DNA from 3 places in the Pseudoalteromonas sp. SCQQ13 genome. Region 3 is predicted to be linked to each of the others. Evidence: predicted binding sites of a transcription regulator. Region 3 holds the regulator's gene; each other region holds the start of a gene.

Evidence for each region. The regulator sigma-54, encoded in region 3, starts transcription at its own class of promoters, with help from an activator protein. The targets are predictions, from matches to a motif close to GTTGGCACGNNNNTNGNNT.
Region 1: I6F41_RS09515 (P-II family nitrogen regulator) is a predicted target of sigma-54. The motif match lies at 3,135-3,153, and genes of this name have one in related genera.
Region 2: I6F41_RS06095 (DUF2726 domain-containing protein) is a predicted target of sigma-54. The motif match lies at 2,043-2,061, and genes of this name have one in related genera.

The regions. Positions count from the first base shown of each region.
Region 1 is NZ_JADYXG010000009.1:175,172-180,620, reverse strand. Features, by position in the region: gene I6F41_RS09525 (S10 family peptidase) at 1-1,398, opposite strand, end outside; gene I6F41_RS09520 (GGDEF domain-containing response regulator) at 1,751-3,016, shown strand; gene I6F41_RS09515 (P-II family nitrogen regulator) at 3,198-3,536, shown strand; gene I6F41_RS09510 (ammonium transporter) at 3,546-4,775, shown strand; gene mrcB (penicillin-binding protein 1B) at 4,952-5,449, shown strand, end outside.
Region 2 is NZ_JADYXG010000005.1:150,723-156,171, reverse strand. Features, by position in the region: gene I6F41_RS06105 (cobalamin biosynthesis protein CobD/CbiB) at 1-591, opposite strand, end outside; gene mtnN (5'-methylthioadenosine/S-adenosylhomocysteine nucleosidase) at 592-1,299, opposite strand; gene I6F41_RS06095 (DUF2726 domain-containing protein) at 1,407-2,003, opposite strand; gene folE2 (GTP cyclohydrolase FolE2) at 2,119-3,039, opposite strand; gene arcB (aerobic respiration two-component sensor histidine kinase ArcB) at 3,253-5,449, shown strand, end outside.
Region 3 is NZ_JADYXG010000002.1:128,252-133,700, reverse strand. Features, by position in the region: gene I6F41_RS02340 (HPr family phosphocarrier protein) at 1-251, opposite strand, end outside; gene rapZ (RNase adapter RapZ) at 295-1,140, opposite strand; gene ptsN (PTS IIA-like nitrogen regulatory protein PtsN) at 1,162-1,614, opposite strand; gene hpf (ribosome hibernation promoting factor) at 1,619-1,906, opposite strand; gene I6F41_RS02320 (RNA polymerase factor sigma-54) at 1,933-3,426, opposite strand; gene lptB (LPS export ABC transporter ATP-binding protein) at 3,496-4,221, opposite strand; gene lptA (lipopolysaccharide transport periplasmic protein LptA) at 4,218-4,763, opposite strand; gene lptC (LPS export ABC transporter periplasmic protein LptC) at 4,753-5,310, opposite strand; gene kdsC (3-deoxy-manno-octulosonate-8-phosphatase KdsC) at 5,307-5,449, opposite strand, start outside.

The DNA.
Region 1 (5,449 bases), on a different contig from region 3:
AAAGCTTAAGCGGTCTTGCATTTTGCCACTTGGGTCTAACTGCCATAACGTATATTTAGCATCAAAGTAGTTAGTTGCACCGTCATAATAACCCGATTGAATCATTACCTTTAAATACGGGTTTTGCGCCATAGCTAAACGCAAGTTTTCGCCGGTGTTATTACCGCTTCTATCCCATGGGTGCACATTACCAAACAGGTTATATTTAATATCTGTTTTATAATTTAGCTCTTCACGTAAGTAATGATTAATAGCGGGTGTGAAAGAGTGTAACCACGACGTGAGTTCTGCCCAGTAATCAGGCGACTCGCCCGCATCGCGTTTATCAATACCTAAATAACGCGAGTCTAAGCGTCCTACCATTTGGCCGCGATCACGTAATAACTCTTTCCAAAAAAACTGCGTTGGAATATCTAAGTTATTTTGCTCTACAAAGGTTTCAGAAAGCCCAGCATATTGCGCCATTTTTTTAATTATGCGGCGCTTTTCATCATCTGCAATAAAGCCGCCTTTAGCCAGTGCGGGGATCAGTTCGTTAATTGTAAACTGCTCAACTTCAGGCAGTAACTCGTCTAGGTCTTTAGCTTGTAAGTTGGCATTTAATGCTTTGTGATACCAAGCTGTAGCGGCAAAGTAAGGCAGGCGGTTAGCTGCTTTAATTGGGCCGTCGCGCTTAATGCCAATATCGGTTGGTGAAACCAATACTACGCCGTTAATGTACATCCATTGGCTATTTTGCAGTTCATGGGCAAGGCCCGATACACGTGTTGTACCGTAGCTTTCGCCAATTAAAAACTTAGGAGAGCGCCAGCGCTCGTTTCTGTTTACAAAGGTATTAAGCCACTCAGCGAGGTACTTAATATCGGCTTTTACGCCAAAAAACTGCTCTTTTTGTTCAGCTTTAGAGAGTAATTTACCGTCTTTATCTTCAACTACCCGAGAGTAGCCGGTGTTTACCGGATTTACATATACAATATCGGCAATGTCGAGCACTGAGTAAGGGTTGTCTTTAACCCCATATGGTTGAATAGGGTAGCCTTCATCATCAATTTTTAATACGCGAGGGCCAGTATAAGCAAGGTGCATCCAAACCGATGCCGAGCCAGGGCCGCCATTAAACGAAATAAGCAAAGGGCGCTTTGCTCTGTCATCTACCTTATCGCGGGTGTAGTAAGTATATTGCAAGGTTGCTATAGCATCGCCTTTGTCATCCCAAACAGGTTGCGTACCGGTTGCAACCGTATATGAAAAGCGCTGATTATTAATTTTTGCTTTGTGCTCAGTAACCACTTTGCTGTCGATATCAATACGACGCTGGTTATTATCGGCAAAGGAGGCACTACTAAGTGTTAAGGCAATGGCGGCAATAGGTAAAAAAATACTTTGGCTAAACTTCATGAATGACCCTTTTTTATTGTTAATGTTCTATTAAAAGAAATATTCAGTAAAAAAACAAAAGTATTGAGACTAGTTGCCGATAATAGTGGTTGAGTAAATAGAATGTGTAAAAACTTAGCTTTTAACGCTTTGTATCGCTCTTTATTTCGATCGTAATGAAAGTAATGTATATTCGCATCTATTTATAAATAGCAGCTTAAATAAGTGAGATTTACTTTAAAAAAATAGTGGCAAACCGACAGGGTGTGTAATTTGCTTTTTAATAAATTTAAAATCTCATTAAAGGCTTTAAATTTATGATGAACATATGGTTATAAAACAAGTAATCAAATTAGAAGTAAAGAGAAGCCCTATGCAAAGACTGTTGATAGTTGAAGATAGTAAAGTAGTACAACAAGTCCTTCGCCATATATCTGCACAGTATCTTGATGTTGCCATTGATTTTGCTTGGTCTTTATCTGAGTGTAAGGAGTTTGTAAGTAAGCACAGCTATACACTAGCCTTAGTTGATTTAACGCTCCCCGACGCACCAAATGGTGAGGTGGCCAAATATACCTTATTAAAAGGTATTCCTACTGTGGTGCTTACTTCTAAGATGGATGAGTACAAGCGCCTGCAAATGTTAGAATTAGGCGTAATTGATTATGTGATAAAAGATAACCGTGACTCATATAATTACGCTATAAAATTAGTTGCACAGCTGTTGCGTAACCAAGGCTGTAAAGCATTAATAGCCGACGACTCGGTTTTAAGTCGTACTTTAATGAAGCAAATGCTAGAAAAACAATTATTTGCAGTCAGTGAGGCGCACGATGGACGCCAAGCATTAGATATGCTCAAAAACGATGCTGAAATTAAATTACTCATGACAGACTATGCAATGCCAACAATGGATGGTTTTGAATTAGTTAAAGCGGTGAGAAACTTTAGAGGCCGTGATGACTTAGCAATTATTGGGTTATCAGGCGCGAGTAAGCATGGTTTATCGGCGCGATTTATTAAATATGGTGCTAATGATTTTTTAACTAAACCTTTTATGAATGAAGAGTTTCATTGTCGTGTATTGCAAACCATGGAGCAGTTATCGTTAATTGCAGACATTAAAGAAAGTGCTTTTCGAGATCATCTTACCGGGCTTTATAATCGTCGTTACTTTTATCAGTATGCTGAAAAACTACTCAAAAATAAAAATCAGAAAAATAGCTTAGTGTTACTCGATATAGATTTTTTTAAAGCAATAAACGATGAATTTGGGCATGACGGCGGCGATCAGGCACTTAAACAAGTGAGTAATTTAATCCGTACTTCATTTTCTAACAGTACAGTGGCACGTATTGGCGGTGAAGAGTTTGCAATTATATTAACGCAAGTAGAAGTTGAACAAGCCGAGAAATGTTTAAATTTATTTATACAAAAGTTCGCAAGTTACGACTTTACTATCAGTGATAAAACCTTATCAATAACAGCAAGTATAGGCCTAGCCGAATTTCAAAATACCAATTTAACCGCTGCTATGCGTGTTGCCGATAGAGCTTTGTATCAAGCTAAGGATCAAGGGCGCAATTGTGTGGTTTTAAATAGTACTTTGCAGCTAGCAGAGGTTACAGCTATACGTTGAGTTAAATACACACGCACCAATCAAGTATTATATATAAAAAAACGCACCTAATTGGTGCGTTTTTTTGTTTTAAATATAAAATATTTTTATAAGTTATTGTTTTTTATTGCCATATAAAAATGGCATAAAGCTTGGATTGTATTAACTAAGAAAAACAATAACGTGTCCTAAGGGGACTAAAATGAAAATGATTAGTGCAATCATCAAGCCATTTAAATTAGATGAAGTGCGTACAGCACTCGCTGATTTAGGCATAGAAGGGATGACAGTTGTTGATGTAAAAGGCTTTGGTCGACAACGTGGTCATACCGAATTGTATCGTGGGGCTGAATACCAAGTTGATTTTATTCCTAAAATTAAACTCGAAATTGCCACTCGTACTGAAAACTGCCAACGCGTAGTTGACTCAATTACGCAAGTTGCAGGCACCGGAAAAATAGGTGACGGTAAGATTTTTGTGTACGACCTAGATCAAATTGTTCGTATTCGTACGGGCGAACTTGATGAAGATGCACTTTAAGGGGGATTTATGGAAAGTACACTGATAGAACTAAAGTTTTCGCTCGACACCTTTTATTTTTTAATTTGTGGCATATTAGTAATGTGGATGGCCGCAGGGTTTGCCATGCTAGAAGCGGGTTTAGTACGCTCAAAAAACACCACAGAAATATTAACTAAAAATATCGCCTTGTATTCAATTGCATGCACCATGTTTTTACTCGTTGGTTACAATATTATGTATGTAGGGAATACCGAGGGAGGCATCATTCCTTCATTTGGTGGCTTAATTGGTACACAAGCCGCTGATGCTGATCACTCTCTAGAATCTGATTTTTTCTTTCAAGTTGTTTTTGTTGCCACGGCTATGTCTATTGTCTCGGGTGCGGTGGCTGAGCGCATGAAGTTGTGGGCATTTTTGGTGTTTACCTTGGTGTTAACTGGGCTTATATATCCTATTGAGGGTTACTGGACTTGGGGCTCTGGATTTTTATCGGCAATGGGTTTTGTTGACTTCGCGGGCTCAGCAATAGTGCATGCAACCGGCGCATCAGCGGCATTAGCTGGCGTATTATTACTGGGTGCACGTAAAGGAAAATATGGTAAAAATGGCGAAATATACCCAATTCCGGGGTCAAACTTGCCTTTGGCAACGTTAGGTACGTTTATTTTATGGATGGGCTGGTTTGGTTTTAACGGCGGCTCGCAGCTACTTATATCAGATGCAGAAAACGCGACTGCTGTAGGAAAGATTTTATTAAACACCAATGCTGCTGCTGCAATGGGGGCTGTTTCAGCACTATTTGTTTGTAAAGCATTATGGGGTAAAGCCGATTTAACTATGGTATTAAATGGCGCGTTAGCTGGGCTGGTTGTGATTACCGCCGATCCGCTTTCACCTTCACCATTGATGGCGTGTTTATTAGGGTTATTAGGCGGCTCATTAGTGGTATTTAGTATTGTTATACTTGATAAGGCAAAAATAGACGACCCAGTTGGCGCTATTTCTGTGCATGGCGTATGTGGAGTACTTGGTATTATGCTAGTACCTGTGACAAACGCCGAGGCAAACTTGGTAACTCAGTTAATAGGCTTGTTGTGTATTATTGGTTTTGTGTTTATTTCTTCGCTGCTGGTGTGGGCAATCTTAAAGCATACTATGGGCATTAGGGTTACCGAAGAAGAAGAGCTAAACGGTATGGATCAACACGATTGTGGCATTGACGCCTACCCAGAATTTGTATCGGTTCGTAGTAATTAAATTTAAGTTATTGTGTGTTGTCCAAAGCGCTACTTAGGTAGCGCTTTTTTATTTCAGGGGAGGTTAACTTTAGTGCTGCTAAGATGGGTTGTTAATTTACCTTATAATGGTGAACTAGTAGGTGACTATGCTAAGCTCACGTCCGTAAAATAAACCTTGGAATAAATTACATTTAAATGGCTGATAACAAAAAAACACCGACAGGTAAAACCCCCACAAAGCGCAGCGCTAAACCCTCTAAAAGTACACCGCGTAACGGCGCTAAAAAAAGTACAAAAAACAAATCATCAGTTGCTCAGCGATCTTTACTCAATAAACTATGGTCTATTTTTTGGAAACTTAGTTTAGCGACATTTATTGCTATGGCGCTTTATTTTATTTACCTCGATGCAAAAATAACTCGTCAATTTGAAGGTAATAAATGGCAGCTTCCTGCGCAAGTTTATGCACGCTCGATGGCGTTTTACCCCGGGCAGTTCTTATCAAGCCAAGAGGTTATTTGGGAGTTAGAGCGGCTAAACTACTCAGCCGTTAATAGGTTAAGTCGTACAGGGCAATATGTTAAAACTGCCAACAGCATTAAAATATATCGTCGCGATTTTGAATTTTATGACGCGCTAGAACAGGCGCATATAATTGAACTGCGTTTTGCAGGGCAAAAAGTGGCTAGTATT
Region 2 (5,449 bases), on a different contig from region 3:
AAAAGGGCTGTTGGGTTTAATGTTACTGCGCCATGCCTGCTCAATTAAAGTAAGTAATCGATAGGCAAGCGCTGCAATAGGGCCAAGTACTAAAAAAACAAATATCACCACAAAGTAATATCTTGCAGTACGTAATATTAGGCTCTCTATTAAGGCTTTAATTATGCCTGCACCAGAGAGTTTAGTAACATCTCGGGCTACTAATGGCTTTAATAGCTCACGGGCGGCAGATTTTTGATTTTGTTTGGTAAGCTTAGCAATACGTAGTGCTTTTTTATCAATAGCTTTACTCTCAAGGCATAAATATAAAATAAGCCCGGCGAGTAATTCAGGGTAAAATGCAAATTCCAGTAGTAATACAATAATAATAAGTACCACACTTAAAATAAGTGTACTGGCAAGGGCTGCGGCTAAATATTGATAGCTATTGGGTTCTGCTGCTTTATAAATACGCTTACCAATAGCGCTAAAAATAGCCGTTAAAGCGGTGTTAGGATGATACCAACTAACAAGTGGTAAAAAGCGCTCAGCAAGGAGCGCCATTATAAATACAATAAAGTCCAAGTGATTTTGAACCATATTGCTGAGCATTTACAGTGAAACTGCCGTTAGCTTTTCAAGTAACGCCACTACCATTTTAGATGAATTGATTGATGCTGTTTCTAGGTATTCTTCAAACGACTGCGGCGACTCTTTGCCGGCAATATCTGACATCGAGCGAATAACCACAAACGGTGTATTAAGTGTATGACAGGTTTGCGCAATTGATGCCCCTTCCATTTCTACTGCAAGCATTGTAGGAAAGTCGCTACGGGCTTTTTCAATACGTATTGGGTCACACATAAATATGTCGCCGGTACAAATTAAACCAACTAAGGTTTTTACGTCACTAATTTGCGCAATAGTTTGCTCTGCGGCAGCCACTAATTTAGGGTGTGCTGCAAAACCTGCTGGCATTTGTGGTACTTGACCTATTTCGTAACCAAAGGCAGTTACATCAACATCATGATGACGAACTTCTGACGAAATAACTACATCGCCCACATTTAATGACGGATCAAAGCCGCCGGCAGAGCCGGTGTTAATTACGCAATCAGGGGCGAAGTTGTCAATAAGTAATGTAGTTGCAATAGTTGATGCTACTTTACCAATACCAGATTGAACCAATGTTACTGTGTTACCTGCTAATTCACCGGTATAAAAAGTAAAACCAGCTTTAGTTAAAGTTTGTGGATTTTGCATTGCTTCGCGCAAAATTTTAACTTCTGGCTCCATTGCGCCAATAATACCAACATTCATAGTGTTAAGTTCCTGAGTTTGAATGCGCTGATTATACGTGAAGTTAGCGCTAAAAAACAAAAAAGCGAGCAGTTTTACTTTGCTCGCTTTTTATTATGTTATTTACGTTAAATTTCGGCTAGTGCTGTAGAGTGCGCTTTAGCTTGAGAAGGTGATAGCACCGCTGGTTTTTGAACTCGGGTACGAATAGGGCGAGCTGTTTGCGTAGCCGCAGGTTTGCCGAGTTTAAACATAATAGCGTCGCGTACTTCACTTGGGCGATAGCCTGATTTTACTTTCATACGAATATGCGGGATGCCAGCGGCCTCTAATGCGCCATTAACAAACCAGTCGCGTTGTGCTTTATGGCCATCTTTATTGGCATTGTTTACTAAGTCTACGGCTGCCACTATGGTCATTTTTTCTTTATCGACTAGCACAAAATCAAGCTGTTTATTTTTAGCTTTAGCCATTGCTGCACGCTTAGACTTTGCCGATAAACCTTGTTTGCAATCAATCACGTCGATTAGTTTTACACGACTAACAATTTTATACTGATCGCCCACTGCGCGTTCTAATAAATTTAAAAAAGCACTTTCTACTTGAGTAAATACATTTTGCTTGCGGGTAAAAGGATAAGGGTTTCCGCCATCATCGTTAAACTTTGACGCAACAACAGAGGCCCCAACAACTAATACTAAAATTGATAATAAAGCGAATTCCATACGGTAACTCCATAACAACAAATTGACACTGCTTAAGTAAAGCAATTAACGTGCCTAAATTAGTTAGTTAAGTAGTATGTTCCCGTATGGATATTGAACACTGCAAAATAAGAACTTAAGCTCTATAACCGCCAGCAACGCCTTTAACTGCAATAGCGAGTGCGTCGTGCGCATGCAGCGATTCGTAATGATTTATTTGTAACCAGTAATCACTGTATTGCTGTGTTTCTAGTAGCGCTTTAATTTTACGAGCAGCATCTTCACAAAACATTAAATTTTGACCATTTAGGCGGGCAAACTCTTGTTCATCTTCACGTTTCACTGCCGCTTGTACTGGCGTTTTTAATTCATCTTCAATCGTGTTAATTAAATTAACTACGTCAAATTGAGTAATATTACTGTCGAGCTTTACTTTTACATTAGCAATTGAGCGCTGCGAGTGTGGGGTGGCTACAATACCTTGCGTAGTACCTAGCCATTCTAGTGCTTCTTTTTGACTGAGGGTTTCTTGACTGAATTTTTCGGCAAATGCATTTTGTATCAGCTGACGCGCAAGTGCCGCTGAACATGGGCAAGTTGATGAATAGGTTACATCAACACTTAGCTCGTAATTAATAACACCTTGTTCAATTGTGCTGGTTAATATAACGGGGTAACTTTTCCAGCCAGCCTTGCCGCTTAATAACGATTTACGGCGCAGTGGTAATTCAAACTTAAATTCTATAAGTGCTTTATCACTTAAGCCTTCGTGGCTACTAATAAAAAAATCGAGCGCTTGAGCTAATGTTTGAGGATTAACTTGCTGCTCAGTAGAGAGCGTGTCGAGCGCTAAAAATAAGCGCGACATATGAATGCCTTTTGCATCTTCTTTGTGTAAGTTTACAAAAGCGCGGGCTTTAGCATTAACAGTAACTGGCGTTATGCCATGCGACTCAAAAATAAATGGCAGTTCAATTTCACCCATTCCCACCCAGTCTAATGTACCAGTTTGTAAGGCGGGAGCCGTGTTAGCTATATCGGGCATATTAGTTTGCATGGTGTGTTACTCGTTATTAGCAATAATAAAGCGCCGCATTTTACACTAAATAATTTATTGCTGGAATGATGAGTTGTAGCCAGCTAATGATTCAAACAATAAATATTAGAGTTTTTATCGCACAACATGAAAATAGCTGATAGAAAATGCTAAAATTAACCATAACATGCAATTTAAACCTTTTTGTAATTAAGCTAAGAGACACACTGATATATGACCGATTCCTCTTTGAGCCCTTGGGCTCGAGTTCTTTCTAGTTTAATAACTCGGTTTGGTGAGTTTAAAACTGCAGCCATTTGCTATGCTTTGTTATTGGCAGTTTCGCTTGTTTTATCAAGTATGTTTTATTATGTTGCCGTTGGAGAAGTTAATCTTGTTGATATATTAGCAGTGGTATTTTTTACCTCTGTGGTATCGCCTCTGGTTATAAGCGTGCTAATAAATTCAATCAGGCAACTAGATGCCTCCTATGCATATTTAGACAGTGCGACAAAACAAGAAAAGCTACTCAATCAAACATTAAAAGATAATATAAATCGCTTAAATGTAGAAATTGATGAGCGTAAAATGGCGTTCCATGCCAAGCACCGGGCAATAGAAGAGCTAAGAAAAGAAATTGCTGAGCGTAAAAAAACACAACAAGAGCTTGCCCAGCAAAGTATGCTACAGCGCTCAATAGTAGACTCCTCCCCCGATTTATTTTATTACCGCGACGACAACGGTGTGTTTGCTGGCTGTAATAAAATGTTTGAAGAAGTAATGGGTAAAACCAGTGACGAATTAATCGGTAAGAGTGCTGAACAAATATTTCCTAATCAATTTTTATCTGAAGTTTTAAAAACCGATAAACAGGTAGAGCAAACTCATCAAGCATTAACTATAGATGTTCAATACGATGTGGGCGGCGAAACGCGTTGGTTTGAATTACGTAAATTGCCGTTTATTAATGATAAAGGTAAGTACATAGGTTTACTTGCATTTGGCCGTGATATTACGAGTCGTAAAGAGGCTGCAGAAGCACTTGAAACAGCCTACAAGGATAAAGGTAAATTTATTGCCACTTTGAGCCATGAGTTGCGTACACCACTTAATGGCATTGTTGGTTTAACACGTATGTTGCTTGATACAGAGCTTAATAAACAGCAGCGTAGTTGGTGTAATACGGTGTTTTCGAGTGCCGAAACACTAGGTAATATATTTAACGACATTATAGATTTAGACAAAATAGACAGAGAGCAGTTAGATATTGCAACTAATGCTATAAACGTATCAGACTTTATTAACGATGTGGTTAACTTTGCAGGCCTAATTGCTGAACAAAAAGATCTTTCTTTTGATATTAAACGCTTAGGCATGCTAGATATTTATGCGCAACTAGATCCAACCCGACTTCGCCAAGTTGTTTGGAACTTAATAAATAATGCGGTTAAATTTACTCATAAGGGCAGTGTAACCCTTACCTGTATTCGTGAAAATCGAGATGATGGCCCTTGGCTTACCATGAAAATATCAGACACCGGAGAAGGCATACCAGCCGAACAGCTCTCTCGTATTTTTGATATGTATTATAAAGCGCCAGATCTTAAAGGCACCAATGCTATTGGTTCTGGCATTGGCTTAGCAGTAACCAAAGCCTTAGTTGATGCAATGCAGGGGATTATTTCGGTTAATAGTACCGAAGGCGAGGGGAGCTGCTTTATAGTAGAAATACCGCTAATTTTATGTAGCGCACCCACTGAGAATAGTTATGTAGGACGCAGCTTAAATATACTGTTAGTAGAAGATGTGCCGTTAAATGCCGAAATTGCGACTAACTTACTTGAACAGCGTGGTCATGAAGTTATTTGGGCTGAGACCGGCGAAGATGCATTGTCTTTTGTAGAAACTGAAGACGATTTAGATTTGATCTTACTTGATATGCAGTTACCCGATATAAACGGTGATGAAGTAGCAAGGCAAATAAGAGCCGATAGCCATTTTGATAAACTACCTATTGTAGCGCTTACCGCAAATGTGCGCAGTGCAGAGCAAGAGCTAGAGGGGATTTCAATCCAAGGAGCGCTCGCTAAGCCTATCAATACGGTAAAACTAGATAAAATATTGGCTGATTTATTTGGTATAAAACAAACAAGAAGTAATGAGCCACAATTAAAAGTAAGTACAGCAGCGCTTGCTGACATTAATGCACATTTACTTGATGTTGAAACTATAGAAGACTTTGTAAACTCAATGGGTTTGGTGGTGTTTAAACGCAGTAGTCAGTTATTTGAAAAACTCAATCCCCAATATCAGCAAGAGTTACTTACCTCGTTAAACTCAGGCGACAGAGAAGAATATAAATCAGTTGCACATAAGCTTAAAGGTGCTGCGGGATCTGTAGGCTTAAATGATGTGCAATTGCATGCAAAAG
Region 3 (5,449 bases):
TGCGCTATTAATTGGCCAACGGCATGTAAAGCATGCTCTGCATCGGGTCCTTCGCACACTACTTTTACTTCTTTACCTTGGCTGCTTTCTAGTAACATTAAAGCCAGTACGCTATCGCCAGCGGCTTCTTTTTCATCTTGAAATAAGGTAATAGATGCGTCAAATTGTACCGCTAATTGTGCTAATACGGTAGCAGCTCTAGCATGCAGGCCTAGCTTGTTTTTTATTAAAAATGTATTTTCTAAGCGCATAAGATACTCTACTTAAGCTGAACAGATGATTATTTAAATTGAATTATTTTTCTTGCTCGCGATGGCGAATTTTTACATTAGGGTGAGACATAGCAAAGCTTTCACCAATTGTTTGCGCTAAATAAACTGAGCGGTGCTGACCACCAGTACAACCAATAGCAATGGTTAAATAACTGCGATTATTACGCTCTAGGTGTGGTAACCACGTTTGTACAAAGGTTTGAATTTGCCAAGTGAATTTTTGCACAATACTATGACTAGCTAAATAATCTTTTACTGGTTGATCTAATCCAGTTAAAGGCTTGAGCTCCGGTTCCCAGTGTGGGTTTGGTAAAAAACGCGCATCAAAAACATAATCAGCACCTTTGGGAATACCATGCTTAAAGCCAAACGACTCAAAGGTAATGATAAGCTGTTTGTCTTTTTTACCGAGTATGGTTTCACGCATAGATTCAGCAAGTTGATGCACACTTAAATCGGTTGTATCAATGACATGATCAGCCCGCGTTACGAGTACATCGAGTAATTCTTTTTCTTTTTTTATTGCTAAATCTAGCGGTAGCGAATCAATCGAAAGCGGGTGCAAACGACGTGTTTCTGAATAACGGCGGATTAACGTTTGATCGTCGCTATCTAAATAAAATAACGTTGGTTTAGCAAAGTCGGGCAAGTACTCAAGGATATCGTTAAACTGCTGCTGGTCTTTAGGCAGGTTACGCACGTCTATACTAACGGCTATTTTATCGTAGTTATCAGAGACACTGCGCACTAATGAAGGCAGCAAATTTACCGGAATATTATCTACACAATAGTAACCTAAATCTTCTACAACACGTAAAGCAACTGACTTACCAGAACCTGAACGGCCACTTATAATAATTAATTCCATTTACCACCCCTTTATTAGTAACTAGGATTGATCCAAAATAACTTGGTATAACGCTTCATCAGACTTTGCCGCACGCAATTGCTTACAAAACTCTTTATCGTTTAGTTTATCAGCTATTGTGGCTAGTGTTTTCAAGTGCTGCTGGTTATCGCCATCGGGCACTATAAGCGCAACAAAAATATCAACTGGACGATTATCAATTGCATCAAAATTAATAGCGGTTTCGCTTATTAAAATTAAGGCAAGAGGCTCTTGTGCCCCGCTCATACGGCCATGTGGAATTGCTATTCCTCGGCCAATACCGGTACTACCTAGCTTTTCTCTTGCCAATAAAGCAGTGAGAATATCTTGCTGAGGTAAATACGGCATTTTTTTATGCGCGAGTTCACTGATGAATTCTAAAATTCTTTTTTTACTATTAAAAAGGACCACAGCTTTGCTGCAGTCCTGGCATATAAGTGAGCTTAATTTCATAGTGTTAGTGTCGAGCAAACTTCTCTTTGTGTTTAATTACTTGACGATCGAGTTTGTCAATCAACGAGTCAATGGCAGCGTACATATCTTGGTGTTCGGTCGATGCAAATAGCTCAGCGCCACTTACAAAAATTGTTGCTTCAGCTTTTTGACTTAATTTTTCTACATCGAGAATAACATGCACATTAGTTATGTGATCTGAGTGTCTTTGCAGCTTTGCAAATTTATTATTTACATAGTCTCTTAATGAGTCTGTAATGTCTACATGACGACCAGTTAAGTTTAGTTGCATCAGCATTTTCCTCTTTGTTGTACGTCTTAAATCAAGCTTTTACGTTGATTCGACGGGGGAATAGCCAGAGATTCGCGATATTTTGCAATTGTCCGTCTAGCTACTTTAATTCCTTGCTCAGCCAATATATCTGCAATCTTGCTATCACTCAATGGTTTGGCTAAGTTTTCTGCAGCTATCAACTTTTTAATCAGGGCACGTATGGCAGTTGATGAACATTCGCCACCATTTTCGGTGCTTACATGGCTTGAAAAAAAGTACTTAAGCTCAAAAATGCCACGTGGAGTGTGCATATATTTTTGCGTAGTGACCCGTGAAATAGTCGACTCGTGCATTTCAACTATTTCGGCAACATCGTTTAATACCATAGGTTTCATGGCTTCTGGGCCATGTTCAAAAAACGCTTGTTGCTGCTTAACAATACAATTAGTTACTTTCAGGAGTGTTTCGTTTCTACTTTCTAGGCTTTTAATAAACCATTTAGCTTCTTGTAAGTGCGAGCGAATAAATTGGCTGTCACCGCTGGATTTTACTGTACGAGACATAGCCGCATATTGGCTGTTAACACGTATTTTTGGCATGCTATCAGGGTTTAGCTCTACCACCCAGCGGCCTTTTATTTTTTTAACAGACACGTCAGGTATAACGTATTCAGACTCTTCTCTGACAATAGTATCCGCAGGCTTAGGATTAAGCGTATGAATAAGTGTCATTATTTCTTTAAGCTCTTCTTCTTTGAGCTTAGTTTTTTTCATTAACGTACGATAGTCGCGAGCAGCGAGTAAATCGATATGATCAGTTAACACCATTTTTGTTTCGTTAATATAAGGGGTGTCTTTATCAAATTGATTTAATTGAATGCATAAGCATTCTTGCAAGCTGCGAGCTGCAATACCAACAGGATCAAATAATTGAATGCGCTTTAGCACTGCTTCTATTTCATCTAGTTCTACTTCGTGTTCGTCGTCAGTTTCTTGGTTAAAGCTTGCTAAAAGGTCTTCGCAACTGAGGGTTAAAATACCAGAGTCATCTACGGCTTCAACGATAGCTATGGCAATAGCTTCGTCGGTAGGGCTAAAAGGGGTGAGCTGTAATTGCCACATTAAGTATTCATGCAGGGTTTCGGTTGATGCACCTTGATAAATAGATTCATCTTCAGGCATTGGCCCTGATGAAGAGGCAGGCGCTGCGCTCATATATTCATCCCATGATACATCCATGGCCATGTCGTCGCTTATGGTGTCTTTATTTAGTGCTTCACCGCTATCTTGCTCATACTCGCTTGGGGTGTCGTCAGCAGAGGCGCTAACAGTAATGTCATCTGCTTTTTGCTCGTTTTTACCTGCTGATTCTTCCGTGTAATCTTGTTCATCAACTTCAAGTAATGGGTTGCTATCAAGTGCTTCTTGTATTTCTTGCTGGAGATCCAAGGTACTAAGCTGCAATAAGCGAATAGCCTGTTGCAGTTGCGGAGTCATTGTAAGTTGCTGGCCCATGCGCAGCTGTAATGATTGCCTCATTTATCTCTAACAATCCTTATAAATTGATATGATTAATCTTAGCAGATGCTTATAGTAATAACATAAATATTACAGTTTGAACTGCTCGCCTAAATAAACATCACGTACTGTTTTATCGTTTAATACAAATTCAGGAGTACCAGATGCAATTAGCTCCCCATGAGAAACAATGTAGGCTTTTTCACAAACATCAAGGGTTTCCCTTACATTGTGGTCGGTAATTAGTACGCCAATACCACGATTTTTAAGGTGTTCTATAATTTTTTTAATATCGAGTACTGAAATAGGATCCACGCCAGCAAAGGGCTCATCAAGCAATATAAATTTAGGATCTGCAGCTAAAGCACGTGCTATTTCTACGCGGCGACGTTCACCACCAGATAGCGCCATACCTAAGCTGTCGCGAATATGTTGCAGGCTAAATTCGTCCAATAAACTATTTAGGGTTTCTTCCCTGGCTTGTTTATTTAGTTGCTTACGCGTTTCTAAAATAGCCATTAAATTTTGATACACAGTGAGCTTTCTAAAAATAGAAGATTCTTGTGGTAAATAACCAATACCTAAACGAGCACGGCTGTGCATAGGAAGTAAGGTAATATCGTTATCATCAATTAATATTTTACCTTTGTCGCTAGGTACTAAGCCTACAATCATGTAAAAGGTAGTGGTTTTACCTGCGCCATTTGGGCCAAGTAAACCAACAATGCTGCCAGCTTTTACTTCAAGTCCTACATTTTTAACAACTTCACGGCCTTTATAGCTTTTTGCTAATAGCTCTGCTTTTAATGTACTCATGGCTGACCTTTATTGAGTTTTTGTTCTTTTTTTACGTCTACAGGCACTAAAATAGTGTGTACCCGATCAGTTGAGTTTTCATCTTTTTCAGCACTTATAAGCTGTTGCTCTATATCATAGGTGATGCTTTTAGCCGTAATTTTTTGCCCAGCTTGAGAAATGTTTGCATCTCCTACCAGGGTTAAAAAACGTTTCGCTACATCGTAACGTACTTCGTTAGCGCTGGCGCTCATGACAGTGCCATCTGCTTGCTTTTCTTCAAAATATGCAGGGCTGCCCGTGGCAATTAATAGTTGTTTATTATCGCCAAGTTCGTCGCGCTTATGTACTTCTAAACGATCGGCGGTGATACGACGATTACCGTGAATTATCTCGACGTTTTTCTCAAAAATACCAACGTTTTCTTTTAGTTGGCCTTCTTGGCGGTCAGCACTAATAGAAATTTGATTAGCTAATGGGGAAGTACTTTGCTCTGCCGCATTACTATTAAATACAAGTATAAGCGATGGAATAATAAGTATTTTTGCAAGGTTATTGGTCATAATATAGTGTTCGCGTATGGTTAATTAGTTTTATCACCTCGGTTGTTAAATTGGCTTCAAGGCCTTTACCGGTGATCTTTAAATTCGGTCCAGTTATAATAACGGGCTGTTCGCTGCGCATAGTGAGTAGCATTATATCTACTTGAATATTGTCGGCGGTAATTTTGTCTATCATTGCGCCATCAATTAAGTTTTGGGCAGTTACATTACCCTCTAAAATTAATTGTCTTTCATCGTAAAGTGTTGCTTCATCAGCATTGATACGCCACGTTTTTTGTCTGTCGTCGTACAATATGAAAGTAGGTTTTTCGAATAAGGTAAATCCTAGCTGCTCGTAAAGCTCCGTTTTAACCGCAGTTACTTTATGGCTAATTTCACCGTTTTCGTCAAAAGCTGTTTGTTTTAGCTCAATGGCGGTGTAATCGGGTTTAGCTATTACTTCTGAGTCGGCTTTAGCAACCGTATTTACCTGAGTAAAATAAGGGTACCAAAGCCAAACCATACAGGTGATGAATAAAACGCTTAAGACTATGCGCGCTATATTCATGAACTGGTGCCTTGGCTAGTTAATGGTTTATTGTTTTCAAGCATAAGTAAGTCGGTTAGCTCTCTTACTGCACCAAAACCACCCGGCATTTGCGTAGTGTAATGTGCTAAGCGTTTAATTAGTGGGTGCGCGTCGTTTA